DNA from 4 places in the Bacillus sp. ABA4_010 genome. Region 1 is predicted to be linked to each of the others. Evidence: riboswitches for the same ligand, from Rfam matches in the RefSeq annotation. Region 1 holds a riboswitch; each other region holds the start of a gene.

Region 1 (2,199 bases):
CATGCCTGGATGAATCCCCGCTGATGGAACAGGAAAGGCTGTTTTAAGGTGGTTATTTGAAACGATAAGCTCCTCCTTAATCGCCACCGCATCTTGGAACGGCAACGCTACACTTCCGTACGGAGACGGAAAGAGCGATAAATCTGCTCCCGCGATGCGCAATAGCTTCCCAAGTAGTAGCGAATACGAAAAGCCGTAATAGGGGGACGGTGTTGATGCCCCGCTGACAGCTGGATGAGCCATAATCGGAAGCGCAATCTCATCATCTTCACGCAATGCTTGTAGCACGTCCAACCCGTAAGCAAATACATTAAATAGCAAGGCATCTGCACCAAGTTCAGCGGCGCGCTTCGCTTTCTCTCTTAAGTCAAATGTACGGCCTGTCAAGTTGACGGCGTACAACGTACGATGCCCTGTTTGGGCAAACACCTCATCTAGCACTCGCTTTCCTTCCGTAATTCGTTTTTCAAACGGCGTCAGGTTGCTGTCGAATAAAATTTCATCATCCTTGACAAGATCAACCCCACCTAATGCCTGTTCCCGAAGCTGTTCAGTCAAATAGTTAATATCCCGTCCAATCACTCCTTTGAAGATGCTCATAACAAGCGGTCGATCGTACACACCAAGTTTCTTTCGAATTCCCTCGATGCCAAAGCGAGGACCAGGAAATTGCTCGAGCAATGATTCGTGAAAGTCTAAGTCGACAAGTTTTACTTTTCCATCAAGTGATAATTTTCCGAAAACCGTCGTTAAAATAGCTGGGATATCTGCTGAAAAATTGGCAGCAGGATACGCAATTTTTATTAACACTTGAGACGCCTGCTCATCTGAATCCGTTTGTAAAGGGGTCACTGACACAACTCGCCCTTTATGCTTTTTGAGCTGTTCTTGCTCAAGCAACGGCAAATCCGTCCACGAACCAATTGTTAATCCAAGCGCAATTCCTTCTGCCTTCTTTTCGAACCCTCCTGATAATCCATGAATCAAATAGCTCGCAATTACTTCACTCATGCTTCCGTTCTCCTTTGCTGTATGATTGTATAGTCCATTTTCTAGCAAACATTATCAAGCACCAACCTCAAAACAAAAAGCCTCTTCGATAAGAAGAGGCTAATTACTAGTACTCTTCTTATCTCTCAGCTTACTGCTGTAAGAATTAGCACCGTGCTTAACAGTCTTGCATCGTTAAGTCGGTTGCCGGGCTTCGTCGGGCTCATCCCTCCACCTGCTCTTGATAAGAAAGTTGCTTATTTATGTTAGTTTCCAAAAAGTTCATGTTCAATTAATCTAGTTTGGATTATGACAGGAGTTTTTTTCTTTGTCAATTATTTTTTGGAAAATAAATTTAAACGTTCAATTCGGGCAACCGCTTCCTGCAAACGATCTTCGTCCGTCAATAAGCCTACACGAACATATCCTTCTCCATATTCACCGAACCCAATGCCTGGCGCAACAACGACATGTGCCTCCTCCAGTAACAAATCCGCAAACTGTTCCGACGAATAGCCTTCAGGCACAGGCAGCCAAGCAAAAAAGGAGCCAGCAGGCGCTTGCACATCCCAACCAATTTGCTGCAATCCGTCAATAAAGACACGACGGCGTGATTCATACAATCCAACAAGTTCATCCACACAACTTTGAGACTCTAGCAAAGCTGTCGCTGCTGCTGCTTGAACCGCACCGAAAATGCTGACATACAAATGATCTTGCAATAAGTTAATCGCCTCAATGACACTTTCATTCCCTACTGCAAACCCAACACGCCAGCCCGCCATGTTATATGTTTTTGAGAATGTATAAATTTCGATGCCAATCTCTTTCGCCCCATCTGTTTGTAAAAAGCTGCGCGGCTTTTGTCCGTCAAATCCAACGGCTCCATAGGCAAAATCATGAACGACACAAATATCATGCTGTTTAGCCATGTCTACTGTTTCTTCAAAAAACGCAGACGTTGCCGTCGCACCTGTCGGGTTATTCGGATAATTTAAAAACATAAGCTTCGCTTTTTGTTTGACTTCTTCTGACAGTTCTTCGTAGTTTGGAAGAAATTGATGTTCTGCGCGAAGTGGCATCGTTTCCATTCGAGCCTGAGCAAGTTCCACCCCTGACCAATAGTCGGGATAGCCCGGGTCTGGTACTAATACTGTATCTCCCGGATTTAATAAACATTGGGGAATTTCCACAAGCCCCGCTTTCCCG
Region 2 (2,199 bases), 250 kb from region 1:
TACGAGGCTGAAGATGATCATTTTTTTCGTATACCCATTTAATTTTTCTTCGGTTTGTGTATCAATTTTCCGATTATGAATAAATGTCGAGATATTGACTAAGGCGACGGTAAATAAGTATATTCCCGCTAAATAAGAACGCTCTCCCGGAAAATAGAAAGGCTGATCGCCCATTAGCCATGCCTGAAACAAGAACATAAGGATTAAAAAAGACTGAAGAACGACGATCAGTTTTTGTTGTGCTTTCCATTGTGTCCCCATTTTCTTCTGCTCATATTGCATCAGCTTTCGCATTTTGTGAGAAAAGACGTAAAGAAGCGGCTGCTGGATTCGGATAGTGGTGATGACTTGAGCGAGCATAAAAACAATTAAACTTATATAAAGCCCGCGCATTGACAAACCTAACTCCACGCTTGCTATGAGGATAAAAAACATAATGGCCATACCGCAATTTAACAAAATAAATTGATGCTTTCGTAGTGATGAAATCTCTTCCATTTTCATACGAGTTCCCCCTTTTTCTTCCAATATGTAATACGAAACAATCCAGGAAAAAGTTTCTTCCAAAATGAATGATAGGTAGCGGGCGTTTTTTAAAAAAGAAAATCCAACTATTGTAATCGGAAAAATAAAAAAAGGGTTGACAAATATCTCATTTTTATTAAAATTATAAACAATTAAAAAATATATCCTTATCAAGAGAGGCGGAGGGACTGGCCCTGCGAAGCCCGGCAACCACTGTTTTATAAACAGAAAGGTGCCAAATCCTGAAGAACGGTTGACGTTCTGAAGATAAGGAAGAGTGATCGGCAGAAAACCTCTTCCTTATGGGATGAGGTTTTCTTTTTGAGTTGGTAAAATACGAACATTTTTAATTCTAAACAAAAAAATGTTTGTGTTTTCAGTTGAATCGTGTCATAATGACATTGGAATTATTGAGATGTGTAAATTAATTGCGAACTACATAAGGAGGATATTATGAAAAAATTACTATTGTTATTTACAGTCTTCGCTCTATTATTAGCAGGCTGCCAATCATCACCATCTTCCTCTAACGAAGGTGGAGAGGAACAAAGCGGAACAAAACGGATTGCGCTTGTATTGCCTGAAAAAATTGGTGTGAACCCGTTTTTCCAGCAGATGGATGAAGGCGCGAAAAAAGCTGCAGAAGAGTTTGGTGTAGAACTAAAAACGATTGAATCAACAGATCATGCAGCCATTGAAGATAATCTTCGTGCAGCGGTTGCCGAAGGCTATGACTTAATTATTACTTCATCTTTTGAATCGGAAGATGCGTTGAAAAAAGTCGCAACGGAAAATCCAGATCGTCAGTTTGCCATCATTGATACCGTTGTTGATTTGCCAAATGTGCGCAGTGTCACCTTCCGTGAGCAAGAAGCTGCTTATTTACTTGGAGCAGCAGCTGGTTTATCAACGAAAACGAATAAAGTCGGTATGGTGGTCGCGATGGATATTCCGTTGTTGAAAAAATGGACTGTCGGCTTTGAAGAAGGATTAAAAGCGACAAATCCGGAAGCGGAATTTCTTATTAACTATGTAGGAAGCTTTACAGACCCAGCTAAAGCGAAAGAAATGGCATTGCTGCAAGCATCAAATGGTGCCGACTTTGTAGCAGGAGCGGCTGCGGTAGGTGACCTTGGCGTATTTGAAGCAGCAAAAGAAAAAGGGTTCTATACAGCAGGACAAGATGTAGACCGAACAGAGCTTGACCCAGCTCACATTGTGTTATCGCAATTAAAAGGAACGGATACGGCTGCCTACGAAACCGTAAAGGCATTTACAGAAGAGACGCTTGAAGCTGGTGTCGTGGCATATGGATTAAAAGAAGATGGAGTAGGCGTCACTTATGTCACAAGAGACAGTGCAACACCTCTTAACCCGTTTGTCGGACAAGAAGTGATTGACCAAGTGAAAGCATTGAAAGATGAGATTGTCGCAGGAAAGATTGAAGTGACAGATCCATTAAAGTAAAACGATCAGAAAGCGGGCCGACTGCATATATTCGTAGTCGGTTTCCCTTTTCTGCTTCCACAGAGTAAAGGAGGGAAAGGATAACGATGCATCGATTAGAAATGAAAAATATGACCAAACAGTACGGCTCGTTTACAGCCAATGAAGGTATTTCGTTTTCCCTTAAAGAAGGGGAAGTACATGCGATTGTAGGAGAAAACGGAGCAG
Region 3 (2,199 bases), 130 kb from region 1:
TTCAGGGATGTATTCTCCGCCTGTCCATTTTGTTGAAAGCTTAGCTAATGTCCCATCTTCTTTCAGCTCTTTTAGAATTGGATCTATTAATGCCTTCAACTCCTCACCTTGCTCTTCATCTTTCAAGACAATCCCCATATTATCGTTCACTAACGGCTGTCCGACCACTTCTAAGTCTAAATCAAACTTTTCCATGACCGAATGAATCATAATCGGATCATTCACATAGGCATCCACACGACCATTCTGGACATCTTGTAAAATTTCCGAAGGGTTTCCACTTTCGCTATATTTTAAAATAATATCGTTATCTGCTTTTTTATTATGTTCTTCCAGTAATAGCGTGTACGAATCACCCGCTAACGCCCCAACCTTCTTCCCTTCTAAATCTTCTATGGTCGTAATATCCTTTCGACCAGCCTTCACGACAATGACCGTTTCTGCTGCAAAATAAGATTCATCTGTAAATAAGTACTTTTCTTCACGTTCTGGCGTTTTCGCTACTTGGTCTGCAATGGCCTGAATTTTATTTGACTCTAAGGCTAGGAACATACTATCCCAAGGCGTGGCCACAAACTCAAATGTATAACCATCTAGCTTTTTATCAATTTCCTTCACTACTTCGATATCATAGCCTGTTAGTTCATTGTTCTCATCCGTGAAGGCGAAAGGCGGATAATCATTTTGGGTTCCAACTAAAATCACTTTTTCCTCTAGTTCATTCGTCGCTTCATTTGCTGCTTCTTTCGTCGAACAACCGCTCAATACTCCGGCAAACCCTACTAATGCCACTACTGGTACTAATAAACGAGATCTTTTTTTCATGTCTTCGACTCCTTCTTTTCATAAATGAAAATGATGACCATATAAGTAATGACTTACCAAATTTATAAAATGAATAAATAATGATACACATTCGAAAAAGGAACGCAACTATTTAATTTGAATATTGGGTTAATTCAGAATATCATTCGTTTAATCTCTTAATGTAAACAAAAAAACCTCTTTCAATCAGAAAGAGGCTTTGTATCGAAACCTTATCTCTCAGAATGAAACACTCTGCAGGAATTAGCACCTTTCATCGAAATGATGGTTGCTGGACGTCATCGGGCCTGTCCCTCAGTCTCTCTTGATAAGATATTTATTTTTTAGCATATTATGATATTAGTTAATATTGAGAATATTGTCAAATGAATTTTTAATCATTTACGTGAATTCATGTGAGGAGATTTCTTGCTGCTGTCATAACACCATCTTCATCTGCATACACATAGCTTCCCGGAACCCAATCGATTCCGCCGAAATGAAGGGTCGTCTCTCTTTCTCCTTTTCCTTCTTTTTTACTTTTTAACGGATGCGTACCAATGGCGAAAATCCCGACATTTAGCTGCGCTAATTCTGCACTATCTCTGACACAGCCATTAATAATAACACCCGCTAACCCGCGCGTTCGTGCAATCTCCCCTAATCGGTCGCCCATTAATGCACAGTTTCTAGAACCTCCCCCATTCACTACTAATACGTGGCCTGCCGGAATCGTTTCAAGAGCTTCTTTTACCAATACATTATCTTCGTGTACGTTCACCGTTGAAATTGGACCAAAAAACCTTCTTTTCCCGCCGTACGACCGAAACTCGACCGTACAAACGTTCAATTCATCCGCGAAATCATCACATAAATCCGCCGTTCTCACTTCCATCATCCCATCTCCCTTCCTTACATTGTTCTTCATTCGCTCACGACCGAAAAATTCCTTTTGCATTTGGTGAAGGAAATGAAACGTGACACCGAAACCTATGGCTTCACCTTCTTCAATTCCAGCCTTTGACCAGGATGAACAGCGGAAAGAAGGGGGACATCTTCTAGTATAACGTGGCCGATGACATTCACTCGTTCATCCGCTGGAAGATCCCGTAAGATAATTTGCACTTCACCGCGGTAACGTCCGTAACGGTCATTATCCATCGTAATCATTCCTTGCAGACGTTTCACCGTGTTAGTCGGTTCCACACATTCTGCCCTTCTCGTATCCATCAAACGGATAACATCTCTAGCGGAATCGGGACGAAGACGGTATTCTCCTTCTGGCAAAATCGAAGACTGAATCCGAATAGGAAGAATGCTATCTGCATCATATTTCACCAATTGTTCCAACAACCCCTCACCCGGGTCCGAATCACCGACATACACATCTGTGAT
Region 4 (2,199 bases), on a different contig from region 1:
GCGACAAAATGGCTGCTTGGCAATGGAACGACATTAGGCGGTGTAATTGTTGACGGAGGTAAATTTGATTGGAACTCGCCTAAATTTCCGGGATTTACGACACCGGATCCAAGTTATCATGACATTGTATATGCAGAGGCGTTAGGGCCGTTAGCGTATATTGTGAAAGCGAGAGTTCAGTTGCTTCGCGATATTGGCGCATCGATGAGCCCATTTAATGCATTTCAATTCAGTCTTGGATTGGAAACTCTCCATGTGCGGATGAAAGAGCATGTAGCAAATGTTCGGAAGGTAATTGCTTACTTAGAGCAGCATCCTGCCGTTGATTGGATTCTTTATCCAGAATTAGCGGACCATCCTCAGCATGAAGAGGCGAAAAAATATTTGCCAAAAGGGGCAGGTGCGGTATTAGTATTCGGCATTAAAGGGGGAAGAGAAGCCGGACAGAAACTCATCAACTCGGTTCAGCTTTGGTCTCATGTAGCCAATGTGGGCGATGCGAAAAGTTTAATTATTCATCCTGCTAGCACGACTCATCAGCAATTAAATGCAGAGCAGCTGAAGGCTGCGGGGGTCAGTGAAGATTTAATTCGCTTGTCTGTTGGGATTGAGCATATTGATGACCTTGTAGAAGATTTAGAGCAGGCCATTAAAGAGGCGACGGGTTTGACGTCATCGGCTGTGAACATATAAAAACCAAAAAACGCGTGAATATAGTCGACAAAACCGTGATAGAAGATTCCGCTTTTGTTGAGTATTAAAAATAGAGTGAAAATACAACTAATTGATTGACACTTGAATCATGTCCATGCTACAATCACTTTCGTACCTTTTAGACAATAAACGACAAACTTAAATAGATAACGATAAGTACTCTTATCAAGAGAGGTGGAGGGATATGGCCCTATGAAGCCCGGCAACCGTCAGTGTAAACTGAAATGGTGCCAATTCCATCAAAGCAGATTGCTTTGAGAGATGAGAGAAAGGACCGAACAATTGAAGCCTTTCTACTCATATGTAGAAAGGCTTTTTAATTTGTCTGGACATGTTTAGAAGCGGATCAACAAAGAATAAGGCTCAAAAGAAGGTGAGAAGGCATGATTACATTAACAGGTGTCAAAAAAATCTATCGCGCGAAACACGGGAATGTGACAGCGGTAGATAACGTTAATTTAGAAATCAAATCTGGGGAAATCTTTGGGATTATCGGATATAGCGGAGCAGGGAAAAGCTCTTTGATCCGGCTGCTGAACGGTCTTGAAACACCGACAGAAGGAACGGTTGAAGTAGCAGGAAATGACATTGGTCGAATTAAAGGAGAAAAGCTCCGTAAAGCTCGGCAGGAAATCAGTATGATTTTCCAGCATTTCAATCTGCTATGGTCGCGTACAGTAAGGGAAAACATCGCGTTTCCTCTTGAGATTACAGGTGTTCCGAAAAGCGAACGGATGAGACGAGTAGATGAACTCATCAAATTGGTTGGATTAGAAGGCCGGGAGGATGCGTATCCGTCTCAGCTGAGCGGAGGACAAAAGCAACGTGTCGGCATCGCTCGCGCATTAGCTAATAATCCTAAGGTATTACTTTGTGATGAGGCAACTTCTGCCCTTGATCCGCAAACGACGGATGCCATTTTGGACTTGCTTGTGGACATTAATGAACAACTTGGGCTAACAATTGTTTTAATTACGCATGAGATGCATGTCATCCGTAAAATTTGTCATCGTGTGGCGGTCATGGAGAGCGGACAAGTCGTAGAGCAAGGGGAAGTATTGGAAGTATTCCGAAATCCAAAACAGCCAATTACGAAAAGATTCGTCAAACAAGTGACAGAGCCGGAACAAACAAGAGAGACCATTGAGCATCTTGTCAGCCAACATCCGGACGGAAAGATTATTCAGTTAACATTTGTGGGTGAATCAGCGGAACAGCCGCTTATTACGAACTTGATTCGCAATTTTGATTTGAATATAAACATTTTGCAAGGGAAAATTTCACAAACGCAAAAAGGATCATACGGAACCTTGTTTGTGCAATTACTTGGAGAGGCAAATGTGATTGAAAATGCGATTGCCTTTGTAAGAGAAAACAGAGTGGAAGTCGAGGTGATTGAAAATGAATAGTCAATGGTTTGAGCTACTGAAATGGGATAAACTAATGGATGCCACTCAGGAAACCATCTATATGACTTTTCTTTCA

The links. A riboswitch is a leader RNA that binds a small molecule or an ion and turns the genes downstream of it on or off. The one in region 1 is predicted to bind S-adenosylmethionine.
Region 2: it holds a riboswitch for S-adenosylmethionine, as region 1 does, so the genes downstream of both, ACXAEO_RS16680 (BMP family ABC transporter substrate-binding protein) here and mtnW (2,3-diketo-5-methylthiopentyl-1-phosphate enolase) in region 1, are expected to answer to the same signal.
Region 3: it holds a riboswitch for S-adenosylmethionine, as region 1 does, so the genes downstream of both, ACXAEO_RS16115 (transporter substrate-binding domain-containing protein) here and mtnW (2,3-diketo-5-methylthiopentyl-1-phosphate enolase) in region 1, are expected to answer to the same signal.
Region 4: it holds a riboswitch for S-adenosylmethionine, as region 1 does, so the genes downstream of both, ACXAEO_RS21525 (methionine ABC transporter ATP-binding protein) here and mtnW (2,3-diketo-5-methylthiopentyl-1-phosphate enolase) in region 1, are expected to answer to the same signal.

What each region holds. Positions count from the first base shown of each region.
Region 1 covers NZ_JBSWUN010000003.1:2,881,208-2,883,406, forward strand. The annotation lists gene mtnW (2,3-diketo-5-methylthiopentyl-1-phosphate enolase) at 1-1,011, opposite strand, end outside; SAM riboswitch class I at 1,127-1,241, opposite strand; gene ACXAEO_RS15510 (aminotransferase class I/II-fold pyridoxal phosphate-dependent enzyme) at 1,326-2,199, opposite strand, start outside.
Region 2 covers NZ_JBSWUN010000003.1:3,135,152-3,137,350, reverse strand. The annotation lists gene ACXAEO_RS16685 (hypothetical protein) at 1-504, opposite strand, end outside; SAM riboswitch class I at 690-799, shown strand; gene ACXAEO_RS16680 (BMP family ABC transporter substrate-binding protein) at 979-1,992, shown strand; gene ACXAEO_RS16675 (ABC transporter ATP-binding protein) at 2,079-2,199, shown strand, end outside.
Region 3 covers NZ_JBSWUN010000003.1:3,013,016-3,015,214, forward strand. The annotation lists gene ACXAEO_RS16115 (transporter substrate-binding domain-containing protein) at 1-825, opposite strand, end outside; SAM riboswitch class I at 1,035-1,139, opposite strand; gene rraA (ribonuclease E activity regulator RraA) at 1,217-1,699, opposite strand; gene ACXAEO_RS16125 (MupG family TIM beta-alpha barrel fold protein) at 1,795-2,199, opposite strand, start outside.
Region 4 covers NZ_JBSWUN010000004.1:402,377-404,575, forward strand. The annotation lists gene ACXAEO_RS21520 (O-acetylhomoserine aminocarboxypropyltransferase/cysteine synthase family protein) at 1-693, shown strand, start outside; SAM riboswitch class I at 874-982, shown strand; gene ACXAEO_RS21525 (methionine ABC transporter ATP-binding protein) at 1,098-2,123, shown strand; gene ACXAEO_RS21530 (methionine ABC transporter permease) at 2,116-2,199, shown strand, end outside.